DNA from 2 places in the Streptomyces sp. NPDC107517 genome. Region 1 is predicted to be linked to the other one. Evidence: riboswitches for the same ligand, from Rfam matches in the RefSeq annotation. Region 1 holds a riboswitch; the other holds the start of a gene.
What was found. A riboswitch is a leader RNA that binds a small molecule or an ion and turns the genes downstream of it on or off. The one in region 1 is predicted to bind glycine.

Region 1 (15,046 bases):
GACCCGGTCACCGGCAGCGCCCACACCGCCCTCGCGCCGTTCTGGTCCCCGCGCCTCAGCCGCGCCGAACTCACCGGCCTCCAGGCCTCCGCCCGCACGGGCTTCGTCCGCACGGAACTGCGCGGCGCCCGCACCCTGCTGACCGGCCGCGCCGTCACGGTCATCGAGGGCGACCTGCTCGTCTAGGGCCCGTCTCCCGATCCGAGGGAAAGGCCCTGGCACGCCGCAGGGGGCGTACGAAGATCTCGTACGCCCCCTGCATCCGGCACCCGCCCCGGTCTCACGCCGTGGGCAGCCACCCGACCTTCCCCGCGAGCAGCGCGTATCCGACGAACGCGCCGATGTCGAGCAGCGAGTGCGCCACCACCAGCGGCCCGACCCGCCCCCACCGCCGGTACAGATACGCGAAGGCGAGGCCCATCGCGAGGTTCCCGAAGAAGCCGCCGATGCCCTGGTAGAGGTGGTACGAGCCGCGCAGCACCGAGCTGGCCACGATCGCCGCGCCGGGCGTCCAGCCCAACTGCCCCAGCCTGCGCAGCAGATAGCCGACGACGATCACCTCCTCCAGGACGGAGTTCTGGATCGCCGAGAGGACCAGGACCGGGAACTTCCACCACACGTCGGGCAGCGCCTCCGGCACCACCGTGAGGTTGAAGCCGAGTCCACGGGCCGCCAGGTAGAAAGCGATGCCCGTACTGCCGATGACCGCCGCGATCACCGCGCCGCGGGTCGCGTCGAAGAGCGGTCGCGTACGGTCGAAGCCGATCGTCCGCATCCCGGCGCCCTCGCGCAGCAGCAGATGCGCGACGAGCGCGACCGGGACGAGCGCGCTCGCGATCCCGAACAACTGCCACGCCAGATCAAGCCACGGCCGCCCGGGCGCCGCCGAGGCGTTCAAAGTCGCCGCCTGGTCCTTCAGACCCCCCGGTTTGGTGACCGATCCGACAAAGCTGATCAGCGCGGACACCCCGCTCGCACCGAGCGAGAGCGCCAGAACGAGCAGTGTCTCGTTCCGAAGAATCCGTCGCGAAAGCCGCTCGTTCGGAAAAGAATCGGCCACCGCACCCGCCTCCGCCTGCACACCTGCCTCCAGTTGAGTAATCCCGCCTCATCCCCCACCTAGCCCCGCTAGGGTCTCGAATACAGGTACGAAGATCGCGCGCGACAGGCCGGGGGGACGAAGGCCGTTCTTTGGTGTACCTCTCCCCTTCCGTCGGGCCAGGCCGAAGGAAGGGCACCACCGCATGGGACGTCACAGCTTGCCCGACGAGTATGGGACGGACGCGGTCGCCCCCCGCCGCCGCACGCGCGGCCGCACCATGGCCATCGCGACGGCGCTGGTCCTGGTGGTCGCCGGGGGTACGGCTCTCGCGGCCAGGAGCGGCCTGCTCTCCTTCGGCGGGGCCTGCGACGGCAAGACGGTCCACCTCGACATCGCCGCCTCGCCCGACGTCGCCCCCGCGCTGCGCGACGCCGCGGACCTCGCCCGCAAGAAGCATCTGACCTCTGACGGTCAGTGCCTCGACACGCGTGTGCAGGCGGGCGACTCGTACAAGATCGCTGATTCCCTGCGGAAGGGCGGGAAGAGCGCCGGGGACTACGAGGCGTGGGTGCCGGATTCGAGTCTGTGGATCCAGCGTGCCGGCCTCGGCGGGAACGCCACCCCGGTCACGGCGATGGGCAACATAGCCTCCTCCCCCATCGGCATCAGCATGGTGCCGTCGGCCGCGAAGAGCATGGGCTGGCCCGCGAAGCAGTACACCTGGGCGCAGTTGACCGGCGCGGACATGGAGGGCGACAAGCTGCGGCTCGGGACCGCCGACCCCGCGCGCAGCGCGACCGGTCTGCTCGCCCTGACCCAGCTGGGCGCCTCCACCAAGAAGTCCGGGTCGGAGGGCGACACCCGGGCCGCCGCCATGGCCAAGGCGCTCTCGCAGCGCACCACCGACAGCGACGGCCAGCTGACCGACACCCTGGCGCGCGACTCCTCCGGCACCGAGCAGGGCAATCCGCGCCGCAATCAGGCGCTGTTCCTCTCCGAGCAGTCCTCGTTCCGGTACAACGCGACCGCCGGCGACAAGGACGGGCTCGACCTCTTCTACCCGAAGGACGGCTCGCCGCAGCTCGACTACCCGTTCGCCCTGGTCGACGAGGGCGACAAGTCGACGGAGGAGCGGCGCGCCGCGATCCGTTTCATGACCCTGCTCGGCGAGGACGCCGGCATCCGGATCCTGGACAGGCACGGCTTCAGGACGGACGACGAGGAGCCCTCGGACGCCGTGGTCGCCGGGGCGTACGGCCGCAGCCCGCAGCCGTACGCGACGTCGGACGACGAGCCGGCGACGGACAAGGAGCTCCAGGAAACCCTCGGCATGTGGACGATCACGGTGCAGAGCGCCCGGATCACCGTGGTCGTGGACGCCTCCGCCTCCATGGCGAACTACGTGCCGGGCCGCAACCAGTCCCGCATGGAGGTCACGAAGGCGTCGATGCTCCAGGCGCTGGCCACGTTCACGCCCGAGGACGAGATCGGCCTGTGGGAGTTCGCCACACTCCTTGACGGGAACCGCGACTACCGCAAGCTCGTCCCCACCGAGCGCCTCGGCGACCGCAAGGACGGCGGCACCCAGCGCGACAAGCTGTCCGAGGCGTTCAGCGGTCTCCAGCCCGTGCCGGGCGGCGCCACAGGTCTCTACGACACGACGCTCGCGGCCTACGAGGAGGCGACGTCGTCCTACCGGAGCGGCAAGTTCAACGCCCTCGTGGTCGTGACCGACGGCGCGAACCAGGACCTCGGCTCCATCTCGCGCAGCCACCTCGTCTCGCGGCTCCAGCGCCTCGCCGACCCCCGGCACCCGGTGCCGCTCATCGCCATCGCGGTCGGCCCTGACGCCGACAAGGACGAGGTGGAGCAGATCGCCGGGGCCACCGGCGGCTCCGGCCACCAGGTCAGCGACCCGGCCCAGATCCACGCGGTGATCCTCAAGGCGATCGTGGAGGCGGGCGCCAAGGGCTGACCGGCCTCAACCGGCATACCCGTCAGCCCAGTTGCACCGCCGGTGCCGGGAGTCCCACCAGCCACGTGTGCACCGGATCCCCGGCGTGCATCAGCTCGCAGTAGCGACGGGTGGTCGCCGCGAGCGCCGCGTCGCGCTCCAGGCCGCTCTCCAGCGCGCGGTGGAACGTCGCCGCCTGCCACGACGCCCCGTTGACCCGCCGCCGGCAGCGCTCCTCGATCACCCCGAGGTAGAAGTCGCGGTCGGCCGCCTCGACCCCCCAGGCGTCGAGCCCGGCGGCGGCCAGCGGCAGCAGCTCGTCCCGCACGAGCGTCACGGCGGGCACCTTCTCGACCCCGCCGAAGCGGCCCCGGCGGGGCCAGTCCAGGCGCGCCTCGATCCCGTACCGGCACGCCTCGTCGAAATTGCGGGCCGCCGCCTCGAAGGGCAGGCGGGTCCAGACGGGGCGGGCGTCCTCGGCGAGGGCGCGTACGACGCCGTAGTAGAACGCGACGTTCGCGATGACGTCGGTGACGGTGGGACCCGCGGGCAGGACGCGGTTCTCCACGCGCAGGTGCGGCATGCCGTCGGCTATCCCGTACACGGGCCGGTTCCAGCGGTAGACGGTGCCGTTGTGCAGGACGAGTTCGCCGAGCGCCGGAACTCCGCCGTCGTCGATGACGCGCAGCGGTTCCTCGTCGTCGCACAGCGGCAGCAGAGGCGGGAAGTAGCGCAGGTTCTCCTCGAAGAGGTCGTACGCGCTGTTGATCCAGCGCTCGCCGAACCAGGTGCGCGGCCGCACCCCTTGGGCCTGGAGCTCGGGCGGGCGGGTGTCGGTCGACTGCTGGAACAGGGGCGGCCGCGATTCGCGCCACAGCTCATGTCCGAACAGGAACGGCGAGTTGGCGCCGACCGCGACCTGTACGGCGGCGACGGCCTGCGCGGCGTTCCACACGTCGGCGAAGCGGGCGGGCGTGACCTGGAGGTGCAACTGCACGGAGGTGCACGCCGCTTCGGTCGCTATGGACCCCGAGCTGCAGCGCAGATGCTCCACCCCGTCGATGTCGACCACGAACTCCTCGCCGCGCGCGGCCACCATCTGGTCGTTGAGAAGGCTGTAGCGGTCCACGTCGGACAGGTTCGCGGAGACGAGATCATCGGGCACCAGCGTCGGGAGAATGCCGATCATCACGATCCCGGCGTCCACCTCGTTCGCTTTCCGGTGGGCATAGGCGAGGCCGGTCCTGAGCTCCTCGGCGAGCCGGTCGAGAACCCGGCCTTCCAATCGATGGGGGGCAATGTTCACTTCGAGATTGAACATTCCGAGTTCGGTCTGGAAATCACGGCTCGCGATGCGCTCGAGAACTTGCGCATTCATCATTTTCGGCATGCCGTCGGGCCCTGCGAGATTCAACTCGATCTCCAGGCCCATCAGATTCCTCGGACGGTCGAACCTCTCCTCCTCCAGGAGTCGCCCGAGCCCCGCCAGACACTGCTGCAACTTCCTGCGGTAGTGCCGCCGATCGGACAGGTCGAACGCGCCCGCCACGACCTTCTCCCCCATGGAAGCATCCCTCCTCGCGTAGGCGGCCCGGCCGCCCGGCCCCTGTGTCACGGTGGATGATGCCCAGGCGAGTTGATCGATAACGCCCCGCTTCCCGCCACGGGCGAGTATTCTCGCAGCAGTTGTCACGGGGCACATTCACGAGGCATGCGGCATGTCGAGGAGCCGATTCCAGCTCGCCTGGTGATAAACGCCGACGAGAATCGGCCGTCCGCTCGCCGTGAAGATTACGAGGTCACGGACCCGACCCCGCTGGAAACCGGGAGATTTCCCTCATCTCGGCGACCGAATATCGCCTTGCCGAGCATTTTCGCGGCGGCTAGCTGAAACACTGCGTGAACACGTGTCGTATAAACTTCGCGAACGAGGCAGAGAGTTGGCGCTCGCGGTACCTGCCCCGCCCCCTCTGGCCCGGTCAGCAGACACCGCCGTCCGCTCGTCCCGCCACGCCCTCGATCCACCGTGCCTGTCGAATGAGAGGCGACCCACCATGCCGCTGCATGTCCCTCCGGCTCCCGCGCCCGCCCTGCGCACCGTCCTCACGGCCCTCGGTTCACCCACCGCGGTCCGCGAGGCCCGCACCCCCTCCCTGCGCTCCGCCCAAGGACCGGCGAGCCCCGAACTCCCCTTGCCCGTCCATGTACTGGACCGGGTCACGGGCAGCGCGGGCCCTTCGCCGACCCGACTCGCCGGCTGGCGGTTCCTGATCCGCTGCGGGGAGCGCGCGGTGGCCGCCGCCGACACGATGCTGACCGCCGACGGCTGGGCGTTCTCGCACTTCTTCGAGGGCCCGTACGTCGCGGCCACCGAACGCGCGCTGCGCCAGGCAGAGTCCATGCCCGCGGCCTACCAGCCGCGTCTGCTCTCGGTCCCGGAGCTGTACATGCTCACCCTGTGGCTGCACGGGGACTGCAATGCCGACGCCTCCACGGGACATCCCGCGGCCAGTGACCTCCTGGTCCCGCTCGCGCCCGCGCCGCCCGGCATCGCCGCCCACCGCCCCCACCGGGTCGCCGAACTGCTGCCCGTCCTCACCCATCGACTGACCCCCGCGCCACTTCTGGGCTCACCCGCCTGACGCGACCGGGCCGCCTCACGCGCCCGCGCCCCGCTACCGATGCCGACCGGTCGCGGGGCGCAGCCGTGCCCTCGCCCGCCCTTCCGGACTAGCCCGGTCAGGCCACCCCGAACCACCCGAAGGGACAGCGCAGTTGGGGTGAACCGTCCGCACGGGTGACGCGTCCTCTTCCAGTGAGTACCGCTGCGACGAAATACCTGCGGATTGACGCCCGTGGGGCAACACTGGGTTCCGGACCGACCGACAAACGGGGGGCGGCCATGAACAACGCTTCGAGCCGCAGGACAGACAGCGACATCACACCCATCACCGACATCACTTCACAGGGAAAGATCCCATCCATGTGCCAGCACCAGCCACCGTGCCCGTCCGCAGACTCCGCCGACCGGGAAGCCGCGCTCCCTGTGGCCCACCACCCCGAACAGGGCTGGAGTCTGCTCTGCAACGGCGTCCTGCTCTTCGAGGACACCGGTGAGCTGCTGCCCAACGGCCAGATCATCGCTCCGCACCGCCCCGTGCACGTCGTGACCGCGGCCTGAGCGGATCCGGACGCCGACGGCGTCCCCCGTACGAAAGGGCCGGCCCCGGGAAAACCCGGAACCGGCCCTGACGCATGTCAGCGCGCGTATCAGTCCTCGTACGCGTCCATGGGCGGGCACGAGCAGACGAGGTTCCGGTCGCCGTACGCCTGGTCGATGCGACGGACCGGCGGCCAGTACTTGTCGGCGGGCACGACACCGGCGGGGAAGACGGCCTCCTCGCGGCTGTACGCGTGCTCCCACTCGCCGCCGAGCGCGGCCGCGGTGTGCGGCGCGTTGCGCAGCGGGTTGTCCTCGGCGGGCCACCGGCCCGAACCGACCTTCTCGATCTCCCCGCGAATGGCGATCATCGCCTCGCAGAACCGGTCGAGCTCGGTGAGGTCCTCGCTCTCGGTCGGCTCGATCATCAGCGTCCCGGCCACCGGGAACGACATGGTCGGCGCGTGGAACCCGTAGTCGATGAGCCGCTTGGCGATGTCGTCGACGCTGACGCCGGTCGCCTTCGAGATCGGGCGCAGATCGATGATGCACTCGTGCGCGACGAGGCCGCCGGGGCCCGTGTACAGCACCGGGAAGTGCGGCTCGAGACGCTTGGCGATGTAGTTGGCGCTCAGCACCGCGACCTGCGTGGCCCGCTTGAGGCCCTCGCCGCCCATGAGACGCACATACGCCCACGAGATCGGCAGGATGCCCGCGGAGCCCCACGGCGCCGCGGAGATCGGGCCGACGCCGGTCGCGGGTCCGGCGGCGGGCTGCATCGGGTGGTTGGGCAGGTACGGCGCGAGGTGCGCGCGGACGCCGACCGGGCCGACGCCCGGACCGCCGCCGCCGTGCGGGATGCAGAACGTCTTGTGCAGGTTGAGATGCGAGACGTCGCCGCCGAAGTGGCCCGGCTTGGCGAGACCCACCAGGGCGTTCAGGTTGGCGCCGTCGACGTAGACCTGGCCTCCGGCGTCGTGCACCTGCGCGCAGATGTCGGCGACGTGCTCCTCGAACACACCGTGCGTCGAGGGGTAGGTGATCATCAGGACGGCGAGCTCGTCGGCGTACTGCTCGATCTTGGCGCGCAGGTCGGCGATGTCGATCTCGCCGTCGTCGGCCGTCTTCACGACGACGACCTTCATGCCGGCCATCACGGCGCTCGCGGCGTTGGTGCCGTGCGCGGACGACGGGATGAGGCAGATGGTGCGCTGGTCGTCGCCGTTGGCGCGGTGGTAGCCGCGGACGGCGAGGAGACCGGCCAGCTCGCCCTGCGAACCGGCGTTCGGCTGGAGCGACACCTTGTCGTAGCCGGTGACCTCCGCGAGGCGCTCCTCCAGCTCACGGATGAGGGTGAGGTAGCCCTGTGCCTGCTCGGCGGGCGCGAAGGGGTGCATCTGGCCGAACTCGGGCCAGGTGACCGGCTCCATCTCCGTCGTCGCGTTGAGCTTCATCGTGCAGGAGCCCAGCGGGATCATGCCGCGGTCGAGCGCGTAGTCACGGTCGGCCAGCTTGCGCAGGTAGCGCAGCATCGAGGTCTCGGAGCGGTGCGCGTGGAACACGGGGTGCGTCAGGTAGTCGTCCCCGCGCAGGAGGGCCGCGGGCAGCGTGTCCTCGGCGGCCGCGTCGAGCGCGTCGACATCGGCCTCGACACCGAACGCGGTCCAGACGGCGCCCAGTTGGGTACGCGTCGTGGTCTCGTCACACGAGATCGACACGTGGTCGGCGTCCACCGGGTGGAGGTTGACGCCACCCTCGCGCGCGGCGCTGACGATGTCGGCGGCACGCCCGGCGGCCTTCACGGTCAGGGTGTCGAAGTACGCGCCGTGCACGACCTCGACACCGCCGGCCTTGAGGCCCTCGGCGAGCAGCGTCGCGTACCGGTGGGTGCGCCGCGCGATGCTCTTGAGTCCGTCGGGTCCGTGGTACACGGCGTACATGCCGGCCATGACGGCGAGCAGCACCTGCGCGGTACAGATGTTGCTGGTGGCCTTCTCGCGCCGGATGTGCTGCTCACGGGTCTGCAGCGCGAGGCGGTACGCCTTGTTGCCGTCGGCGTCGACGGAGACGCCCACGAGGCGGCCGGGCAGGCTGCGCGCGAACTTCTCGCGGACCGCCATGTAGCCGGCGTGCGGACCGCCGAAGCCCATCGGGACGCCGAAGCGCTGCGTGGTGCCCACGGCGATGTCGGCGCCGAGCTCGCCGGGCGAGGTCAGCAGCGTGAGCGCGAGCAGATCGGCAGCGACCGTGACGACGGCGCCCAGCTCGTGAGCCTGCTCTATGACCGGCTTGATGTCGCGGACAGCTCCGGAGGCGCCCGGGTACTGGATCAGGACGCCGACGACGCCGCGCTCGGCGACCTCGGCCGGGATGCCCTCGGAGAGGTCGGCGACGACGACCTCGACACCGGTCGGCTCGGCGCGCGTCTGGATCACGGCGATGGTCTGCGGCAGCGCGTCCGCGTCGACGACGTAGGCGCCGTTCTTGACCTTGCCGATGCGCCGCGACAGCGCCATGGCCTCGGCCGCGGCCGTGCCCTCGTCGAGCAGCGAGGCGCCCGAGGTCGGCAGGCCGGTCAGCTCGGCGACCATCGTCTGGAAGTTGAGCAGTGCCTCGAGCCGGCCCTGCGAGATCTCCGGCTGGTAGGGCGTGTACGCCGTGTACCAGGCCGGGTTCTCCATGACGTTGCGCAGGATGACGGGCGGCGTGAACGTGCCGTAGTAGCCGAGCCCGACCATCGAGTCGAGGACCTGGTTGCGGTCCGCGAGGGAGCAGAGTTCGGCGAGCACCTCGGCCTCGGTGCGGGCTCCGGGAAGATCGAGCGCCTCGGCGCTCTTGATCACGTCCGGGACCGCGGCCGCCGTCAGCTCGTCGAGCGAGCCGTACCCGACCTGCGCGAGCATCTTGGCCTGCGCTGCTTCATCCGGACCGATATGGCGCTGCTCGAAGGGGATTCCCTGTTCCAGCTGGGAAAGCGGAATACGGTTGGCGGTCATTGCGGAGGCCTCCTGGTCACTGCGACCTGCGAGGGGCACCACGGCGCGGGTGCCCGGACGGCCTCCCCCTCTGTCATCTCAACCTGAGAGCTTCACCGGCGCGCCCCCATCACGAAGGGCATGCCGACTTTCACCGTCGGTGAGAGCGGAGGCCTGAACGCCCGCTCTGCTTTCCAGAGTGACCTCGTCCGTGCGGTACAGGGGCCTGAGAGATTCCGGGGAGGAGTTGCTCCTTCGGCGCCTCCGGTGTCATCCGGAGGACTCTCCCGCACGGGATCAGCAGCCATCGCCAGCCTACCAGCGGCAACAACGCGCCCGGGTTCGAGTGGCCGCCGTCACCAATGTGCACTTTGGTAGTGCTTACGGATGAGTTGCGAGCAGCTGGAGGGCCCCGTGCAGACCGATGTCGATCCGCGAAACCTGATCGGCCGCAAGGCGTTCGACCGCAACGGAGCCAAAATCGGGACTGTCGACGAGGTCTACCTCGACGACGCGACCGGGGTCCCGGAGTGGGCGGCCATACGCACAGGCCTGTTCAGCCGGGACGCCTTCGTCCCCCTGGAGCCGAGCGAGCTGGTGGAGGGCACTCTGCGCATCCCCTTCGAACGCTCCCTGATCAAGGACGCCCCCGACTTCGGGGTCGGCCGTCACCTCTCCCCCGAACAGGAGCTCCAGCTCTACCACCACTACGGGCTCGACATCTCGGCCCCCGACGACCCCGAGCCGCCCGAGGACCGCGACTTCGGCAAGATCGCCCGCCCGTCAGACGACACCTGACCCGGCACCCCGCCCCCTCGCCGCAAAGCGCCCCACCCCGCCCTCCACCAGCGGCAGCGGCTCCGCCGGTACGAGCGCGGGGTCGTCCGTCCGGAACGTACGCACCCGCCCCGGCTCCGAATACGGCGTCTCGAAGCGCACCGTCACCCGCCCGAGCCCGCTCCCCTGCACCCACCCGTGCCCGAACTCCTCGTGCCGCACGTCACGCCCGGCCACCCAGCGCCGGTCCGCGGCCTCGACGACCCCTTCGGCAGCCGGCTGGCCCTGATCCCCCGCACCATCCGCCCCGTCCGCCTCGCCCTCACCCTCGGCCGCGTGCTCCTCGGCCTCGGCCTGCGCCCGCGCCTGCGCGAACAGGTCCTCCTGCGTGTAGTCGGCCAGACCAGTCACTCCCACGCCCAGCAGCCGCACCCCGCCCGTCGTGTCCACGGACTCCAGGAGCCGCGCCGCCGCCTCCCGCACCACTGCGGGGTCGTCGGTGGGCCCGCGCAGGGTCTCGGATCTCGTCAGCGTGGAGAAGTCGTAGCGCCGCACCTTGAGGACCACGGTCCGCCCCGACCGCTCCGCGCCCCGCAACCGCTGCACGCACCGCTCCGCAAGCCGCTGCACCTCGGTCCGCACGCGCACCCGGTCGTGGATGTCCACGTCGTACGTGTCCTCGACCGACACCGACTTGGCGTCCCGCTCGGCCACCACGGGCCGGTCGTCGTGCGCGAGAGCCATGGCGTACAGCGACGCCCCGTGCGACTTCCCCAGCAGCCGTACGAGCTCGTCCTCGCCCGCCTCGGCGATCTCTTCGACCGTGGTGATCCCGGCGCGTCTGAGATGGTCCCCGGTCGCCGGCCCCACGCCGGGCAGCGTGCGCACGGACATGGGCCCGAGCAGGGCGCGCTCGGTGCCGGGCACGATCAGCACCAGCCCGTCCGGCTTCGCCTCCTCGGAGGCGATCTTCGCCAGCATCTTCGACGCCGCGATCCCGACAGAGCCGGTCAGGCCGGTCACGGCCCTGATGTCCTCCCGCAGCCGCTCACCGACCAGCCGCGCCGACGCGGCGTCCCAGGCCGCCTCACCGGCCTCCAGATCGACGAACGCCTCGTCGAGGCTCAGCGGCTCCACCAGCGGCGACAGCTCCCGGAGCAGCGCCATCACCTGCTCGCTGACCTCGCGGTACAGCTGGAAGCGCGGTACGAGATACGCGGCATTGGGGGCGAGCCTGCGCGCCTGCCCGATCGGCATCGCCGAGTGCACCCCGAACACCCGGGCCTCGTACGAGGCGGTGGCCACCACCCCACGAGGTCCGATCCCGCCCACGACCACGGCTTTCCCGCGCAGGCTCGGCTTCGATGCCTGCTCCGCCGAGGCGTAGAAGGCATCCATGTCGAGATGCAGGATCGTGGGCGCGGTTCTCACATGTCCGATGCTGCCCTACGGCACTGACAATGCCCCGGCGCGGGCACCGACCCAGCTCACACCGCGCGGTTGCGCCGTCTCGCGAGCTCGTCAGCGGGGTTGTTCCCGTGGAGCGTCTCACCGGTGTCGATACGCTCCCCGTGCAGCTGCGACAGGGCGCTCTCGACGTCCCGCCACACCACACCGACAGCGATACCGAAGACGCCCTGACCGCCCTGGAGCAGATCGTGGACCTCCGCCGGCGAGCTGCACTCGTAGACGGTGGCGCCGTCGCTCATGAGGGTCAGCCGGTCCAGATCGCCGAAGCCGCGCTCCCGCAGGTGCTGCACCGCGGTACGGATGTTCTGCAGTGACACACCGGTGTCCAGGAACCGTTTCACGATCTTCAGGACGACCACGTCCCTGAAGCTGTAGAGCCGCTGGGTCCCCGACCCGTGGGCGGGACGCACACTCGGCTCGACCAGACCGGTCCTCGCCCAGTAGTCCAGCTGCCGATAGGTGATCCCGGCCGCCGCGCACGCGGTGGGTCCCCGGTATCCGACCTGCTCGGGCATCGCGTCGTCATCCCCCTGAGCGACCACCGGCAACACCGTCGGCCGACGCGGAATGTGACCGGCCGCGTGGCCGTGAAGCGAGTACGGGCCGCTCTCCGCCGGACTGTGTCCGACGCCCCCAGCCGTACCGTCGCCGCTGCTTCTCACGCCGACCTCCTCTTTGACCTGCCTTCTCGACGGTAGGCAGTCACCAGGGGTGCGTCAACGATCGCCACACTCGGCACGCCGAGTGATAATCACCCTACGAGTGGTTTCCCGTGCCTCACCGCGGGGAAAGGCTAGCCGAATGGTCCGGCCGGGCCACCGGCGCGGCAGCGGCCGCCTTCCGGCGGCCGCTCGCGTCACTGACTGTTGGTCCCGAAATCCTCGGGCGAGATCTGGTCGAGGAATTCGCGGAACTTCTCCACCTCGTCCTCCTGCTCGTCCGGGATCGCGATCCCGGCGTCATCGAGCACACCGTCACTGCCGTAGATCGGCGTACCGGTGCGCAGCGCGAGCGCTATGGCGTCCGACGGGCGGGCACTGACCTCGACACCGCTCGAGAACACCAGTTCCGCGTAGAAGACGCCTTCGCGCAGGTCCGTGATGCGTACTTCCGTGAGCTCCTGCCCGACCGCTTCCAGCACGTCCTTGAAAAGGTCGTGCGTCAGCGGGCGTGCGGGAGCCATGCCCTGCTGTGCGAAGGCGATGGCCGTCGCCTCCCCCGGTCCGATCCAGATGGGGAGGTAGCGGTCGCCTCCCACTTCACGCAGGAGCACGATCGGTTGGTTGGAGGGCATTTCGACCCGGACACCTACGACGTCGAGCTCGTTCACACAGCAACCCTAGGACGTGCCCGGCAGGTTTGGGTAGTCGGGCACCCGTCGACCGCCGGTCGCACACCGCGCGAGCACCCCTCGGATCAGGGCAGACGCACGCCGAGCGCGGTCTGCACAAGCGCCCCGTGAAGTTTCACGGTCAGCCCCGCCAGCTCCTTCGCGCGAGCCTGCGCGTGAGCCCGGGTCTGAGGATTGCGGTGCCGCCGCAGTGGCGCGACGACCTGTTCGACCAGACCGGCCTCCCGGTCGGCGGCGGCCTTCATCGCCCGCAGATGCCGCGGCTCGATCCCGAAACGGCCCAGTTCCATGACCAGCTCGGCGACCGTGACCGCCTCCGCGTCGTATCCGCCGTCGGGCAGCGGCGCGATGAGGCCGTACGACTCCCACTCGTCGAGCTCGGGGGACTCGATCCCGGCGGCGGCAAGCAGCTCGTCACGGCCCACACGGGCCACTGTCGGCCCTTCGCCGCCCTCCGAGGCCCTGCCGTCCTCGCCGTCACCCGGTCGCCCCGCAGAGGGCAGCGTGATCGCTTCTCCCCGCTCCAGGGCGTCGAGCTGTTCCTTGATGACCTTCAGTGGCAGGTAGTGGTCCCGCTGCATACGTAGTACGTGGGCGAGTCGCTCGACGTCGTCCGGGCTGAACTTGCGGTACCCCGAGGGGGTTCTCTGCGGCTCGATCAGCCCCTCCGACTCCAGGAACCTGATCTTGGAGATGGTGACTTCGGGGAACTCGTCGCGCAGCACGTTCAGCACGGTGCCGATGCTCATCAGCCGACTGTCCGTGAGGGCGATGCCGTGACCGGCACCGCCCTTCGGTGTTTGAAGCATGGACCTTCCTGACAGGTCAGATGCCCCGCTGGCTCGCGTAGAAGACCAGCCGGTACTTGCCGATCTGCACCTCGTCGCCGTTCGACAGCGTGACCGCGTCGATCCGCTCCCGATTGACGTACGTGCCGTTGAGGCTGCCCACGTCGCTGACGGTGAAGGCGCCGTCGGCACCGCGCCGGAACTCCACGTGGCGGCGCGAAACGGTCACGTCGTCAAGGAAGATGTCGCTCTGCGGGTGCCGTCCCGCCGTGGTCAGTTCGCCGTCGAGGAGGAAGCGGCTGCCCGAGTTCGGACCGCGTCGCACCACCAGGAGCGCCGAGCCGAGCGGCAGGGCGTCGACGGCTGCCTGGGCCTCCGGGGAGAGCGCCGGCGACAGCGTCTGACCGGTGACTTCGGCGTCGTAGGCCTCAAGGCCCGAAATGGAAATCGTCGAGGTCGTCTCGGACGGCCGCTCGGCCGTGGCACGCAGCGGCGCACCGCAGTTGGAGCAGAACCGGCTCGACTCGGCGTTGCGGTTTCCGCACCTCGTACACACCAGTGCAGACATGGACGGATCCTCCTGCCGCGGCTGCCCCGCGGGGGCATGGGACGCATACGGATCGGAGGCAAACCCTCCACCCGCACTTGAGGTTGACGGTTCCCCGAAACCTATGCGGCCGGACACGGCAGGGTCAACAGACGACGCGCCCTGTCCGCCCGAAATGTCACCACTTTGAGGACCGACCTGATCACGGAACAGCGGACGCTCCGCCCCCTGCACCTCCGCGTCCTGAGTGCGCGGTGCACGGTGACGGGCAGTGGCATTGGCGTTGCCGCTGTCCTCACGTGCGCTCTTGCCGAACAACTTCGCAAACAACTTCACGGGCGATTCCCCTTGACCGAAACAGACCCGCCCGTGGGGCAGGACGAACCCTGATTGCACACACCGCCATACATCGGCGACACAGACATCCTCACAACGTCCGTATCCGCCAAACAGTTTCCACCACGCACCCCGCTTACGGTGCGCCGACCCCCCGCAACCTCTTGCCCTGGCCCGAACGCCCCCATGCGCCCCCGCCTCACTGGGACGACGACTGAGCGTAGTCAGGCCGCTTCGCGGGTCGCAAGGCGTCCACAACGATCTTCTGCGCCTGTGTCACGGTAACGGTGGCCTGCTCCTTCTCCAGAGTCTGAACCACCCCACCAGGGATGTTGAGCGCCGGCTCCAGATCCTGCGGCTTGCCGATGACCTTGAAGACGAAAGGCTCGCCGATCTTGTGACCGTCCACACTCACCTTCCCGCCGCTCGCATCCGTCAAATATGTGTCGGCCACGACCCGAACGTCGTTCACCTGGATCGCCTCGGCACCCGCCGCGCGTAGCTCCTGGATCGCATCGAGCAGCATGTCCGCCTGCACCGCGCCCTTCTTGTCGCTGATCGTCAGCGTGATCCCGGGGCCCTGCGCCGCCACGGTGCCCGCCAGAATGCCGAGTTGCCGTTCCCTCTCGACCGTCTGCTTACGGGC
Region 2 (15,046 bases), on a different contig from region 1:
CGTACGTCCACTACTCGACCGGTGACCCGAACCCGGGCAGCGGCTCGGCCCGTGGCTCGCACGGCTGCGTCCACCTGTCGCTGTCCGACGCCAAGTGGTTCTACCGCCAGGTCAAGCAGGGCGACCCCGTCACGATCACGGGCTCGCCGCGTGCCAAGGCTCCGGCCGACAACGGCTACGCGGCGTTCAACCTGAGCTGGGACCAGTGGCTCGCGGGAAGCGGGGCGGGGGAGGGCACGACGGCGACCCTGTGACTGCCGCCGCCCTCAGCCCCGCTGATCGTCAGCACTCGATGATGTTGACGGCGAGGCCGCCCCGCGCCGTCTCCTTGTACTTGACGGACATGTCGGCGCCGGTCTCCTTCATGGTCTTGATGACCTTGTCGAGGGAGACATGGTGGCGGCCGTCGCCGCGCAGGGCCATACGGGCCGCGGTGACGGCCTTCGCGGCGGCCATGCCGTTGCGCTCGATGCAGGGGATCTGGACGAGGCCGCCGACGGGGTCGCAGGTCAGGCCGAGGTTGTGCTCCATGCCGATCTCGGCGGCGTTCTCGACCTGCTCGGGGGTGCCGCCGAGGACCTCGGCGAGCGCGCCCGCGGCCATCGAGCAGGCGGAGCCGACCTCGCCCTGGCAGCCGACCTCCGCGCCGGAGATGGAGGCGTTCTCCTTGAAGAGCATGCCGATGGCGCCCGCGGAGAGCATGAAGCGGACGACGCCCTCTTCGTCGGCGCCGGGCACGAAGTTGACGTAGTAGTGCAGGACCGCGGGGATGATGCCCGCGGCGCCGTTGGTGGGCGCGGTCACGACACGGCCGCCCGCGGCGTTCTCCTCGTTGACGGCCATCGCGTAGAGGGTGATCCACTCCATGGCGCGGGCCATCGGGTCGCCCTCGGCGCGCAGCTGGCGCGCCGAGTTCGCGGCACGGCGGCGGACCTTGAGGCCGCCGGGCAGGATGCCCTCGCGGGACATGCCGCGCGAGACGCAGGCCTGCATGACGCGCCAGATGTCGAGGAGTCCGGAGCGGATCTCGTCCTCGGTGCGCCAGGCCTTCTCGTTCTCCAGCATCAGCGCGGAGATGGACAGGCCGGTCTCCTCGGTGAGGCGGAGCAGCTCGTCGCCGGTGCGGAAGGGGTACTTGAGGACCGTGTCGTCGGGCACGATCGGGTTCTCGCCGGCCACGGCGTCCTCGTCGACGACGAAGCCGCCGCCCACCGAGTAGTACGTCTTCTCCAGGACGAGGGCGCCCTCGTGGTCGTAGGCGAAGATCGTCATGCCGTTGGCGTGGTACGGGAGTGCCTTGCGGCGGTGCAGGACCAGATCGTCGTCGAAGCTGAACGGGATCTCGTGGACGCCGAGCAGGCTGAGCTTCCCGGAAGCCTTGATCGCCTCGACGCGGTCGTCGGCCTTCTCCACGTCGACGGTGCGGGGCGAGTCGCCCTCCAGGCCGAGCAGGACCGCCTTGGGGGTGCCGTGGCCGTGTCCGGTGGCGCCGAGGGACCCGTAGAGCTCGGCGCGTATCGCGGCGGTGTGGGCGAGCAGGCCCTCGTTCTTCAGGCGGCGCGCGAACATGCGGGCCGCCCGCATCGGGCCGACCGTGTGGGAGCTGGACGGGCCGATGCCGATCGAGAACAGGTCGAAGACCGAGATGGCCACGGGGAACTCCTAGGTGGGTTTCGGCGGACGCCGTTGTCTGCCGGGTCGTGCGCAGGGGCTGAACGGGGCGGGGCACCGCTCTCACTGTCCAGTGTGCGCGGTGCCCCGAAATTTCATACGTACAAATGCGTACGAAACTACTTCAGGCCGGGGTACAGGGGGTACTTGTCGGCGAGCGCCGTGACGCGGGCCTTGAGGGACGCCGCGTCGTATTCCGGCTTCAGCGCCTCGGCGATGATGTCGGCGACCTCGGTGAAGTCCTCGGCCTGGAAGCCACGGGTGGCCAGGGCCGGGGTGCCGATCCGCAGGCCCGAGGTGACCATCGGGGGACGCGGGTCGTTCGGGACGGCGTTGCGGTTGACCGTGATGCCGACCTCGTGGAGCCGGTCCTCGGCCTGCTGGCCGTCCAGATCGGACTCGCGCAGGTCGACCAGGACCAGGTGCACGTCGGTGCCGCCGGACAGCACGTTCACGCCGGTGGCGCGGGCGTCGTCCGAGGTCAGACGGGCGGCAAGGATCTGGGCGCCCTCGACGGTGCGCTGCTGGCGCTCCTTGAAGTCCTCGCTCGCGGCGACCTTGAAGGAGACGGCCTTGGCGGCGATCACGTGCTCCAGGGGGCCGCCCTGGAAGCCGGGGAAGACGGACGAGTTCAGCTTCTTCGCGAAGTCCTTCTTCGCGAGGATGATCCCGCCGCGCGGCCCGCCGAGCGTCTTGTGCGTGGTGGAGGTGACCACGTCCGCGTACTCGACCGGGTTGGGGTGCAGCCCGGCCGCGACGAGTCCGGCGAAGTGGGCCATGTCGACCCACAGGTAGGCGCCGGTCTCGTCCGCGATGCGACGGAAGGCGGCGAAGTCCAGCTGGCGCGGGTAGGCGGACCAGCCCGCGATGATCACCTTGGGGCGGTGCTCCTTGGCGAGGCGCTCGACCTCGGCCATGTCCACGAGACCGGCCTCGTCGACGTGGTACGCGACCACGTCGAACTGCTTGCCGGAGAAGTTCAGGCGCATGCCGTGGGTGAGGTGGCCGCCGTGGGCGAGGTCCAGGCCGAGGATCGTGTCGCCGGGCTTGGCGAGCGCGAAGAGGGCGGCCTGGTTGGCGGAGGCGCCGGAGTGGGGCTGGACGTTGGCGTACTCGGCGCCGAAGAGGTCCTTGACCCGGTCGATGGCGATCTGCTCGGTGACGTCGACGTGCTCGCAGCCGCCGTAGTAGCGCCGGCCGGGGTAGCCCTCGGCGTACTTGTTGGTCAGGACCGAGCCCTGGGCCTCCATGACGGCGACCGGAGCGAAGTTCTCCGACGCGATCATCTCGAGGGTGGACTGCTGGCGGAGCAGCTCGGCGTCGAGCGCGGCGGCGACGTCCGGGTCGAGCTCGTGCAGCGGGGTGTTCATGAGCGACATGGAAGTGGTGTCCCTAGTTGCCGGAGCCGGAGAACGCGTCGTACTCGTCCGCGGAGAGCAGGTCCTTCGGCTCATCCGAGATGCGGACCTTGAACAGCCAGCCGCCCTCGAACGGGGCGGAGTTCACCAGCGACGGGTCGTCCACGACGTCCTGGTTCGCCTCGACGACCTCGCCGGTTACCGGGGAGTACAGGTCGCTGACGGACTTGGTCGACTCGAGCTCGCCGCAGGTCTCGCCCGCGGTCACCGTGTCACCGACCTCGGGGAGCTGGGCGTAGACGACATCGCCGAGCGCGTTGGCCGCGAACTCGGTGATGCCGACCGTCGAGACGCCGTCCTCGGCGCCCGACAGCCACTCGTGCTCCTTGCTGTAGCGCAGCTGCTGGGGGTTGCTCATGATCTGAATTCTCCTGTACGCGGGTGGGTGCTGCGGAACGAGGGGGGTGTGCGCTGGGTTACTTCCGGCGGCCCCGTGAGGACCGGTCGGGTTACTTCTGGCGCTTGTAGAACGGCAGCGCCACGACCTCGTACGGCTCGTGGGCGCCGCGGATGTCGACGCCGACGCCCTCGGTGCCGGGGGCGGCGTGCGACGCGTCCACGTAGGCGATGGCGATCGGCTTGCCGAGCGTGGGGGAGGGGGCGCCGGAGGTGACCTCGCCGATCACCTGGCCGCCGGCGACCACGGACATCCCGGCGCGCGGTACGCGGCGGCCCTCGGCGATCAGGCCGACGAGCTTGCGCGGCGGGGCGGTCTCGGCGCGCTCGGCGGCGGCCTCGAGCGCCTCGCGGCCCACGAAGCGGCCCTCGTTGCCCGTCTTCTCGAACTTCACGACGCGGCCGAGACCGGCGTCGAAGGGGGTCAGCGCCGTCGTCAGCTCGTGCCCGTACAGCGGCATGCCGGCCTCCAGGCGCAGCGTGTCGCGGCAGGAGAGGCCGGCGGGGACGAGCCCGGCCGGCGCGCCCGCGTCGGTCAGTGCCTGCCACAGCTTCTCGGCGTGCTCCGGGGCGACGAACAGCTCGAAGCCGTCCTCGCCGGTGTAGCCGGTGCGGGCGATGAGGGCCGGGACGCCGGCGACGGTGCCGGGCAGGCCCGCGTAGTACTTGAGGCCGTCGAGGTCGGCGTCCGTGAGGGACTTCAGGATGCCGGGGGACTCGGGGCCCTGGACGGCGATCAGCGCGTAGGCGTCACGGTCGTCACGGACCTCGGCGTCGAAGCCGGCGGCGCGCTCGGTGATCGCGTCGAGGACGATCTGCGCGTTGCCCGCGTTGGCGACGACCATGTACCGGGGAAGGCCGCCCTCGTCGCCCAGGCGGTAGACGATCAGGTCGTCGACGATCCCGCCGTCCTCCTGGCAGATCATGGTGTAGCGGGCGCGGCCGGGGCCGATCGTGGACATGTTGCCGACGAGGGCGTAGTCGAGGAGATCGACGGCCTGCGGCCCGGTGACGGTGATCTCGCCCATGTGCGAGAGGTCGAAGAGGCCCGCCTTGGTGCGGACCGCGATGTGCTCGTCGCGCTCGCTGCCGTAGCGCAGCGGCATGTCCCAGCCCGCGAAGTCGGTCATCGTCGCGCCCAGCGAGCGGTGCAGGGCGTCGAGCGCGGTCTTACGGGAAATGTTGCTCATGAGTGGTGCTCCAGGATCCCAGGCATGACAGACGAGGGCGATGGTCTCCCTCCCCATCTGTCATCGGAACCTGAGAGGTTCGCCGGCGCCACACGTAGAGGTGGTCGCGGCTTGCACCTTGGGTGGAGCGGCCGAGGGCCGCCCGCTTTTCAGATATGCCTCGCCCGCGCGGTACGGGGCCTGAGAGATTCAAGGGAGGAACTTGCTCCTTCGGCGCCCCCGGGGACGCGTAGGCGTCCGGGGAGCTCTCCCGCGCGGATTCAAGCGGCCGGTATGCAGTTGGTTCGTGCTCTTGGCGCGCACATCATTGCATGCCGACCGCACGGGGAAACCACTTGTAGGGCATTACCGTCTCTTTACACTTGACGGGCAAGGGTGGCGTGACCGGAACGGGGAGGACGATCACGGTGCACAAGGCAGCGGCGGGCGCGTACGCGGCGGCAGGGGTCGGGCAGCGCGCTGTGCCCCGCCCCGGGGCGGTGACAGGGCGCGGTCCGGTCGTCAGGGATCTGCGTGGCAGAGGCGGCCGCACGCCGAGGCGCCTCGGCTTCGCGCGGGGTGACCTGATCGTGGTCTCGGGGCTCCCGGGCAGTGGCAAGTCCACGCTGATGCGCCGCGTGGTCGGTGCCGGGGGAGCCGTGCGCATCGACTCGCAGGACACGCGTGACCGCTGGGCGGCCCGGCTGCCGCGGCTGCTCCCGTACGCCGTGTACCGCCCGCTCGTGCGGCTCGCGCACTTCGCCGGGCTGCGGCGGGCCCTGCGCTCGGGAGGCAGCGTCGTCCTGCACGACTGCGGCACGCAGCGCTGGGTGCGGCGCTGGCTGGCCAAGGAGGCCGGGCGGCGCGGCGCGGACCTGCATCTGATGCTGCTCGACGTCGACGCGGACACGGCGCTCGCGGGCCAGCGGGACCGCGGCCGCGGGGTCTCGCGCTACGCGTTCGCCCGGCACCGCCGCGCGGTCGCGGGCCTGGTGGAGTCCGCCGAGCGCGGTGACCTGCCGTGGGGCTGCGCGTCCGCGGTGCTGCTGGACCGGGACGCGACGGATGTGCTGAACGGGATCGGGTTCGAGGGGAGTTGACCGGCGGCGACCCTCTGTATTCATGCGGACGCGGAGGGTGTTCTGTCAGTCGTACGCGCTAGGGTTCGGCCGCAGACAGAGCGGTTCCAGAGCGGGTGGTAGGCACATGGACATTCCGGCGCAGGCTCACGCACATCCGTACGGCGGGTGGCCGGCCAACGAGCTCGAGGAGGTGCTCGCCGCCTCCCTCGGGGTCGACTCGGCGGGCGGCCGGATCGTCGAGGTCCTCGGGCGCAGCCAGGTGTGGATACCGCTGCCCCAGGGCGGCGGACCCGGCAGCCCGAACCTCGACCTGCCGACGCTGGAGATCGAGGGCCAGGCCTATGTGCCCGTCTTCAGCTCCGAGGAGCAGTTCCTCGCGGTCGTCGGCGACCGGATGGGCTGCACGGTCGCGCCGGCCGTCGAGTTCGCGCGCGGGCTGCCCCCGCAGGTCGGCATCGCGGTGAATCCGGACGGCGCCGTCGGCGTCCCGCTGCCCCCGCCCGCCGTCGCCGAGCTGTGCAAGTCCGGCCGTACGCCGCTGGACGGGCCCGCCACGGGCGGCCGGGTCAGCCTCTACGAGCCCGACTGGCAGGACGACCCGGTCGACTTCCTGGCCGCCGTGCGCGAGGAGTTCGAGGCGTCCGGCGTCGTCCTGACCGCCCGCCGCTGCCTCGCCAGCGTCGAGGGCGGCGACCCCCTCCTCTTCGTCGGCGTCGAGCTGTCGCAGTGGGAGGGCCCTGCGCGCAACCTGCCCATGGACGCCCTGGGTCGCGCCCTCGGCCGGGCTCCCGCGCCCTGGCCGGTGAACCTCGTCCTGCTCGACATCACCCAGGACCCGGTCGGTGACTGGATGCGCGCCACGCTGCGGCCGTTCTACACGCACGGTCACTGAAAGCCCCGCGCCGATCCCCGTTCGGGGAAACTCGGGAAACTCGGGAAATTGGTCGACCGCGCGTACGTCAAGTCGCTGCCAGGATCGCCGCTTAAGCTGGTTTCATGACCTGTCTGGGCGATCCCGCCACGGGGGGCGGGTCGAAATCGTCGGGTACGTCGCGAAGGGGCGGTTACGGGTGAGTGCGTCGGGCACGGCCGCGGCCGGTCAGGTCGAGCACATGCTGCGCCAGGTGACGCCGGGGCGTTACGACGCCTACGAGGCGCTGCTCAACGCGCTCGCGGACCCGGGCGCCGGTCAGGTGTGGATGCTGCTCTGGCACGGCCAGGCCGGTTCCCCCGACGCGCAGTACGGGAACATGGAGGTCGACGGCTTCTCGTACGCCCCCTGCGTCACCTCCGCCCAGGAGCTGTCCGCCTCCGGCTGGAGTCGCGCGTACGAGGTCGTCGGCGGGGTCGACGCGGCCCGCACGCTCTACCCCGACCACTACGGCCTCTGGCTCAACCCGCATGCGCCCGGCGGCGGCGTCGGCATCCCGTGGCTCGACCTGCGCCGCATCGCGGGCGGCCTCGACCGCCAGCCCGCCGGGCCGCTGCGCCTGAGCGACCCCGCCATCGAGATCCCCCAGTTCTACGCCCTGCTCACGCAGAACGCGCACCGCACCACCGCGATCCGCTCGCTGCGCCGCGCCTGGGTCCAGCCGACGCTCGGCGCGCCCTATCTGGCGATCGGCCTCGATGTGTACGACACGTCGCCGGTGTCCGTGGACGCGGTGCGCGCGATGATGCAGCAGTCGGTCGTCGCCGTGCCCGACGGGCTGCCCGTCTCCACGGTCGCGATGTCCGACGAACACGACCCCGTCGCCATGTGGCTGCGCGCCAACGCCCGCCCGTTCTACGACCGCGAGGCCCACGCGGCCCCGCCCGCGGCCGCCCCCGTCGCGGGGTACGGGTACCCGCCGCCGCACGGGACGTACTGAAACCGTTCACCGCGGGCCTCGCTCCAACTGCCGCCGGAAATATCAGGGTTGACCCGGCCCCATTTCGCTCCGTTTCAGGGCGAGTTGGCGCGCCACCCGGGCATTCTCGCCACATCGGTCACCGTGTCGCATTCCGGACTCGACGAAGCCCTGTCGGGCCGGAGTGAATTGTCCGCTCAGCCGGTTCCCACGTCCGCATACTGCACGCCTGCCGCCTCATCACGGTTGCGCAACCTTTCACGGTGAGGGCTGGCGGCTGGTCACGGGCGCATTGAAGACTCCCTGCAGACACGGGGTTTCGACTCTGTGTACGAGCTGAACAGTCAACAACGAGGCCATGCCCCCGGACTGTCCAGCGTGTGAAACAGGATCAAGCCGCTACCGCGGCGGGCGTGGGCCGGCCACCGTCGGCCGAGAGGGGTCAACCACACCGTGACCGCACCGATCGAGACCACTGGGGCCCAGGCCGAGGTGCAGCCCGAGGCTGTACTCGCCGGCACCAAGGGGCAGCAGATCGAGGGGCGCTCCCTCGGGCGTATCGCCTGGAACCGCTTCAAGAAGGACAAGATCGCCGTCGCCGGCGGCGTCGTCGTCATCCTGCTGATCCTCATCGCCGCCTTGGCGCGGCCCCTCCAGCACCTCTTCGGCCTCGACCCGAACACGTTCCACCAGGACCTGATCGACCCCAGCAGCTCGCTCCCCAAGGGCGATTTCGGCGGCATGAGCGGCGACCATCCCCTCGGTGTGGAACCGAAGTTCGGCCGTGACATCTTCGCGCGCATCCTCGAAGGGTCCTGGGTCTCACTCGTCGTCGCCTTCGGCGCGACCGTCCTGTCGAACGTGATCGGGGCGATCCTCGGCGTCGTCGCCGGGTACTACGGAGGCCGGGTCGACTCGGTCATCAGCCGCATGATGGACACCTTCCTGGCGTTCCCGCTGCTGCTGTTCGCGATCTCGATCTCCGCGACCCTCCAGGGCGGAGCGTTCGGTCTGAACGGGCTGCCGCTGCACATCTGCGTGCTGATCTTCGTGATCGGCTTCTTCAACTGGCCCTACCTGGGCCGCATCGTGCGCGGCCAGACCCTGGCGCTGCGCGAGCGGGAGTTCGTGGACGCGGCCCGCGGGATGGGCGCGCGAGGCCCGTACATCCTGTTCCGGGAACTGATGCCCAACCTCGTCGCGCCGATCATCGTCTACTCGACCCTGCTGATCCCGACGAACATCATCTTCGAGGCGTCGCTCAGCTTCCTGGGCGTGGGCATCCAGCCGCCGCAGGCCTCCTGGGGCGGCATGCTCAACCAGGCCGTCGACTACTTCCAGGTCGATCCGCAGTACATGATCGTTCCGGGCCTCGCCATCTTCGTCACCGTGCTCGCGTTCAACCTGCTCGGTGACGGTCTCCGCGACGCTCTCGACCCGCGCAGTCGCTGACTCAGGCCGCACAGAGAGCTCCACAAGTTTCCGACAATGGAGGGGATTCCGACCATCATGCGAAGGTCATCACTTGCCGCTGTTGCGGCCATCGGCAGCGTGAGCATGTTGCTCGCCGGCTGCAGCAAGGCCGACGACGGCTCGGACGGCGGCAACAAGTCGGCCGGTGCGAACGCCGCCACGAAGGATGTCGTCAACGCCTCGACGAAGAAGGGCGGCACGGTCACCTACGCGATGTCGGACGTCCCCGACTCGTTCGACCCGGGTAACACGTACTACGCCTACATGTACAACTTCAGCCGGCTCTACGCGCGCCCGCTGATGACCTTCAAGCCGGACGCCGGCGAGAAGGGCAACACGCTCGTGCCCGACCTGGCCTCCGCGCCCGGCAAGCAGAGCGACGGCGGCAAGACCTGGACGTACACGATCCGCAAGGGTCTCAAGTACCAGGACGGATCGCCGATCACGTCCAAGGACGTCAAGTACGCCGTCGAGCGCTCGAACTTCGCGCGTGACGTGCTCTCCCTCGGCCCGAACTACTTCCAGCAGTTCCTCAAGGGCGGCGAGAAGTACAAGGGTCCGTACAAGGACAAGAGCGCCGAGGGCCTCAAGTCCATCGAGACGCCGGACGACACCACCATCGTCTTCCACCTGAACCAGGCCTTCCAGGAGTTCGACTACCTGGTCGCCACGCCGCAGACCGCGCCGGTGCCGCAGGCCAAGGACGACGGCATCGACTACGTCAAGCACATCGTCTCCTCGGGCTCGTACCAGTTCCAGAGCTACCAGGAGGGCAAGCAGGCCGTCCTGGTCCGCAACAAGAACTTCGACCCGAAGACGGACCCGCTGCGCAAGCAGTACCCGGACAAGATCGTCGTCAACCTGAAGGTCAACCAGCAGACGATCGACAAGGACCTGCAGTCCGGCGACACCCTGATCGACATGCAGGGCAAGGGCGTCGACACCCAGACGCAGGCGCAGCTGGTCAACGACAAGTCGAAGATGGGGAACACGGACAACGCCTACGGCGGCCGTCTCGTCTACGCGGCGATCAACACCAAGCTGAAGCCGTTCACGAACGTCGACTGCCGCAAGGCCGTCGAGTACGCGATCGACAAGGTCTCGGTGCAGACCGCTCAGGGCGGCCCCATCCGCGGCGACGTCGCCACGACGGTCCTGCCCCCGGACATCACGGGCTACGCCAAGGAAGACGTCTACGCCACCAGCGGCAACAAGGGTGACGTCGCCAAGGCCAAGGACGCCCTGAAGGCCTGTGGCGAGAAGACGATCAACACCACGATCACGGCGCGCAGCGACCGTGACGAGGAAGTCTCCGGCGCCCAGGCGCTCATCGAGTCGCTGAAGAAGGTCGGCATCAACGCCAGCCTGAAGCAGTACCCGTCGGGCAAGTACTTCACCGACTACGCCGGTGTCCCGAAGTTCAACCAGAAGAACAACGTCGGCATCATGATGATGCAGTGGGGCGCCGACTGGCCGTCCGGCTACGGCTTCCTGCAGCAGATCCTGAACAGCAAGGCGATCGGCGACTCCGGCAACACCGCCCTGTCGCAGCTCGAGGACAAGAAGGTCGACTCGATGCTCGCCGAGGCCATCGCGGCGCCCGACGAGGCCACGCGCAACAAGCTGTACGCGCAGATCGACAAGCAGGCCATGGATGACGCGGCGCTCGTCCCGCTGACGTACTTCAAGGTCCTGATGTACCGCTCGCCGTACGCCACCAACCTGGTGTCCACGGCCGCCTTCAGCGGGCAGTACGACTACCTCAACATCGGCACCACGAAGAAGTAGCAGCCCCGGAAGGCAGGTGAAGGCATTGGTGCCCGCGGGCCGCACGGTCCGCGGGCACCAGCGCCGGTCCCCGTGATCTCGTACATCATCCGCCGGCTGATCGCGGCAGTGATCCTGTTGCTGGTCGTCACCGCGGTCACGTTCTGTATCTTTTTCCTGCTGCCGAGAATCGCCGGCCAGTCCGCCGACCAGCTCGCGCAGCAGTACATCGGCAAGAGTCCCTCGGCCTCGGACATCGCGGCGGTCAAGCACAACCTCGGCCTGGACGAGCCCGTCTACATCCAGTACTGGCACTTCATCAAGGGGATCTTCGCGGGGTCCACCTACGACCTCGGCCCCACCACGGTCCACTGCAACGCGCCGTGCTTCGGCTACTCCTTCAAGAACCACGTCGCGGTGTGGCCCGAGCTGACCGACCGGCTGCCCATCACCCTGTCACTCGCCGCGGGCGCCGCCGTCATCTGGCTGGTGTCCGGCGTCACGGTGGGTGTGATCTCGGCACTCAAGCCCGGATCGTTCTTCGACCGTGCCTTCATGGGTGTCGCCCTCGCCGGTGTCTCGCTGCCCATCTTCTTCACGGGCCAGCTGGCGCTGCTCGTCTTCACCTATCAGATTCCGATCTTCGGGCGAACATACGTACCGTTCACGGAAAATCCGGCGCAGTGGGCCAACACCCTCTTCCCGGCCTGGTGTTCACTCGCTCTGCTGTACTCCGCCATCTACGCCAGACTGACCCGCTCGGGGATGCTGGAGACGATGAACGAGGACTTCATCCGCACCGCGCGCGCCAAGGGGCTGCGCGAGCGCACGGTGGTGGGCCGGCACGGCCTGCGCGCCGCACTCACCCCGATCGTCACCGTGTTCGGCATGGACGTCGGTCTGCTGCTCGGCGGCGCCGTGATCACCGAGAACGTGTTCTCGCTGCACGGCATCGGTGAGTACGCGGTACAGGGCATCACCGACAACGACCTGCCCAAGGTGCTCGGCGTGACCCTGCTCGCCGCGTTCTTCGTCGTCTTCTGCAATCTCCTGGTGGACCTTCTCTACGCCGCCGCCGACCCGCGGGTGAGGCTCTCGTGACCGAACTGTCCAAAACCGGTGCCGCCGTGGGCGAGCCGGTGGCCGCGGGCCCGGCCGAGCCCCCGACCGCCTTCCTCGAAGTGCGCGACCTCAAGGTGCACTTCCCGACCGACGACGGCCTGGTCAAGTCCGTCGACGGGCTCAGCTTCAAGCTGGAGAAGGGCCAGACCCTGTCCATCGTGGGCGAGTCCGGGTCCGGCAAGTCCGTGACCTCGCTGGCGATCATGGGCCTGCACCGGCTCGGCGCGCGCGGCAAGAACGTGCGGATGTCTGGCGAGGTCTGGCTCGACGGCAAGGAGCTGATCGAGGCCGCCCCGGACGACGTGCGCCGGCTGCGCGGCCGCGAGATGGCGATGATCTTCCAGGATCCGCTGTCCGCGATGCACCCGTACTACACGGTCGGCAACCAGATCGTGGAGGCGTACCGCGTCCACAACGACGTGAACAAGAAGGTCGCGCGCAAGCGGGCCGTCGAACTGCTCGACCGCGTGGGCATCCCCGAGCCGGCCAAGCGCGTCGACAGCTACCCGCACGAGTTCTCCGGCGGTATGCGCCAGCGCGCGATGATCGCGATGTCGCTGGCGAACAACCCGCAGCTGCTCATCGCGGACGAGCCGACCACCGCCCTCGACGTCACCGTCCAGGCGCAGATCCTCGACCTGATCCGGGACCTGCAGAAGGAGTTCGAGTCCGCGGTCGTCCTCATCACCCACGACCTGGGTGTCGTCGCCGAGATCGCCGACCAGGTCCTGGTCATGTACGGCGGTCGCTGCGTGGAGCGCGGTCCCGTCGACAAGATCTTCGCCGAGCCGCAGCACCCGTACACCTGGGGCCTGCTCGGATCGATGCCGCGCATCGACCGTGAGCAGACCGAGCGGCTCATCCCCGTCAAGGGCCAGCCGCCGTCCCTCATCAACGTCCCCTCGGGCTGCGCCTTCCACCCGCGCTGCCCGTACGCGGACCTGCCCAAGGGCGGCATCACCCGCACCCAGCGGCCCGAGCTGCACGAGGTCGGCAGCGACCACTTCTCCGCCTGCCACCTCAGCCCGGAGGACCGTACGCGGATCTGGACCGAAGAGATTGCGCCGAAGCTGTGAGTGAGCCCGTGAGCGAGACGAAGAAGGCGGACACCGGGGCGGCCACCAAGGCGGCCACGGTTCCCGCGCAGGCGGCGTCCCCCGAGGACCGCGAGGTGCTGCTCAAGGTCGAGGGCCTGGTCAAGCACTTCCCGATCAAGAAGGGGATCCTCCAGCGGCAGGTCGCGGCGGTGAAGGCCGTCGACGGGATCGACTTCGAGGTCCGCAAGGGCGAGACCCTGGGCGTCGTCGGCGAGTCCGGCTGCGGCAAGTCGACCATGGGCCGGGTCATCACGAAGCTGATCGAACCCACCGCCGGCAAGATCGAGTTCGAGGGCCGGGACATCACGCGCCTCGGCACGGGGGGCATGCGCCCGCTGCGCCGGGACATCCAGATGATCTTCCAGGACCCGTACGGCTCCCTGAACCCCCGGCACACCATCGGCTCGATCGTCTCGGCGCCTTTCCGGCTCCAGGGCGTGGAGCCCGAGGGCGGGGTGAAGAAGGAGGTCCAGCGCCTCCTGGAACTGGTGGGCCTCAGCCCGGAGCACTTCAACCGCTACCCGCACGAGTTCTCCGGCGGCCAGCGCCAGCGCATCGGCATCGCCCGCGCGCTCGCGCTCAAGCCGAAGCTGGTCGTGGCGGACGAGCCGGTCTCCGCGCTCGACGTGTCGATCCAGGCGCAGGTCGTCAACCTCATGGACGACCTGCAGTCCGAGCTGGGCCTGACGTACGTGATCATCGCGCATGACCTCTCCGTCGTCCGTCATGTCTCGGACCGCATCGCGGTGATGTACCTCGGCAAGGTCGTCGAACTCGCCGACCGCACCTCGCTGTACGAGTCGCCGATGCACCCGTACACCAAGGCCCTGATGTCGGCCGTGCCCGTCCCGGACCCCAAGCGCCGGGGCGCCAAGAGCGAGCGGATCCTGCTCAAGGGCGACGTGCCCTCGCCGATCTCGCCGCCGAGCGGCTGCCGCTTCCACACGCGGTGCTGGAAGGCGACGGAGATCTGCAAGACGGCCGAACCGCCGCTGATCCAGCTCGCCCCCGGGCGCCAAGTGGCCTGCCACCACCCGGAGAACGCCGAGGACCAGGCCCCGGACGACACCAAGCTGCTCGCGGTCGCCAAGGAGGCGATCGAGGTGGTGACGCTGGCGCGGACCGAGGCGGATGACGCCGACGACGTGTCCGAGGCGCCGGCCGAGGCGGCGGCTGAGAAGCCGGCTGCGGTGCCGGCCGAGAAGTCTGCCGCGGATTCGGTTGAGGAGCCGGCCGAGAAGGCGGCTGCCGGTTCGGTGGAAAAGGCGGCTGCCGGTCCGGGCGAGGAGCCGGCGGAGGAGTCCGCCGATGCTCCCGAGGCGGCTTCCGACGCCGGTGACGACCGTGACGTGCAGCCGTCGGACGACGCGGGTGACACGGACGGGACGGACGAGGCGCAGGGGTCGTCCGACACATAGCGGGGATTTGACCGAGCAGGTCATGTACACGCCCTGACGGGAGAGTGCAGAGTCTGCGTGTCCGTTACATCGGAACACGCGCGAAGGGACGACTCATGGCACTCTCCCGTTCGGCACGTCTGGCGGCGGTCGCGACAGCGGCCGCCTCTTTCTGTCTGATCGCTGCGGCCCCGGCCCCCACCCCCGGCTCGGACGGCATCGGCGACCCCTACTTCCCGCAGCTGGGCAACGGTGGCTTCGACGCCACCCACTACGACCTGAACGTGGCCTACGACCCCGCGACCGACCGCCTCGACGGCGTCACCACCGTCACCGCGCGCGCCACCCAGAACCTCTCCTCCTTCGACCTGGACCTCCAGAAGCTGACCGTCACCTCGGTCGAAGTGAACGGCAGACGCGCCGACTTCACGCGCTCCGGTGACGAGATACGCGTCACCCCGCGCGACGCGATCCGCGATCACCGCACCTTCTCCGTCACGGTCACCTACGGCGGCGTCCCGGAGGCGCTCAACGGCCCCATCGTCTTCGGCTCCGACTACGGCTGGATGAAGACCGACGACGGCGTCTTCGTCGCCTGCGAACC

Region 2: another riboswitch for glycine. It lies ahead of gcvT (glycine cleavage system aminomethyltransferase GcvT); the one in region 1 lies ahead of gcvP (aminomethyl-transferring glycine dehydrogenase).

Annotation. Positions count from the first base shown of each region.
Region 1 is NZ_JBVJPM010000017.1:156,705-171,750, forward strand. Features, by position in the region: gene ACZ67T_RS32170 (PhzF family phenazine biosynthesis protein) at 1-186, shown strand, start outside; gene ACZ67T_RS32175 (CPBP family intramembrane glutamic endopeptidase) at 281-1,081, opposite strand; gene ACZ67T_RS32180 (substrate-binding and VWA domain-containing protein) at 1,245-3,017, shown strand; gene ACZ67T_RS32185 (glutamate-cysteine ligase family protein) at 3,040-4,560, opposite strand; gene ACZ67T_RS32190 (hypothetical protein) at 5,051-5,638, shown strand; gene ACZ67T_RS32195 (DUF5999 family protein) at 5,980-6,177, shown strand; gene gcvP (aminomethyl-transferring glycine dehydrogenase) at 6,267-9,152, opposite strand; glycine riboswitch at 9,336-9,431, opposite strand; gene ACZ67T_RS32205 (PRC-barrel domain-containing protein) at 9,546-9,929, shown strand; gene ACZ67T_RS32210 (DNA polymerase IV) at 9,915-11,339, opposite strand; gene ACZ67T_RS32215 (MerR family transcriptional regulator) at 11,396-12,040, opposite strand; gene ACZ67T_RS32220 (bifunctional nuclease family protein) at 12,235-12,708, opposite strand; gene ftsR (transcriptional regulator FtsR) at 12,795-13,538, opposite strand; gene ACZ67T_RS32230 (FHA domain-containing protein) at 13,555-14,517, opposite strand; gene ACZ67T_RS32235 (DUF881 domain-containing protein) at 14,600-15,046, opposite strand, start outside.
Region 2 is NZ_JBVJPM010000008.1:307,217-322,262, reverse strand. Features, by position in the region: gene ACZ67T_RS21070 (L,D-transpeptidase) at 1-254, shown strand, start outside; gene ACZ67T_RS21065 (L-serine ammonia-lyase) at 283-1,653, opposite strand; gene glyA (serine hydroxymethyltransferase) at 1,791-3,050, opposite strand; gene gcvH (glycine cleavage system protein GcvH) at 3,064-3,447, opposite strand; gene gcvT (glycine cleavage system aminomethyltransferase GcvT) at 3,539-4,675, opposite strand; glycine riboswitch at 4,723-4,834, opposite strand; glycine riboswitch at 4,835-4,938, opposite strand; gene ACZ67T_RS21045 (AAA family ATPase) at 5,137-5,754, shown strand; gene ACZ67T_RS21040 (enhanced serine sensitivity protein SseB) at 5,861-6,628, shown strand; gene ACZ67T_RS21035 (enhanced serine sensitivity protein SseB C-terminal domain-containing protein) at 6,807-7,607, shown strand; gene ACZ67T_RS21030 (ABC transporter permease) at 8,040-9,038, shown strand; gene ACZ67T_RS21025 (ABC transporter substrate-binding protein) at 9,096-10,847, shown strand; gene ACZ67T_RS21020 (ABC transporter permease) at 10,920-11,927, shown strand; gene ACZ67T_RS21015 (ABC transporter ATP-binding protein) at 11,924-13,024, shown strand; gene ACZ67T_RS21010 (ABC transporter ATP-binding protein) at 13,033-14,463, shown strand; gene ACZ67T_RS21005 (M1 family metallopeptidase) at 14,559-15,046, shown strand, end outside.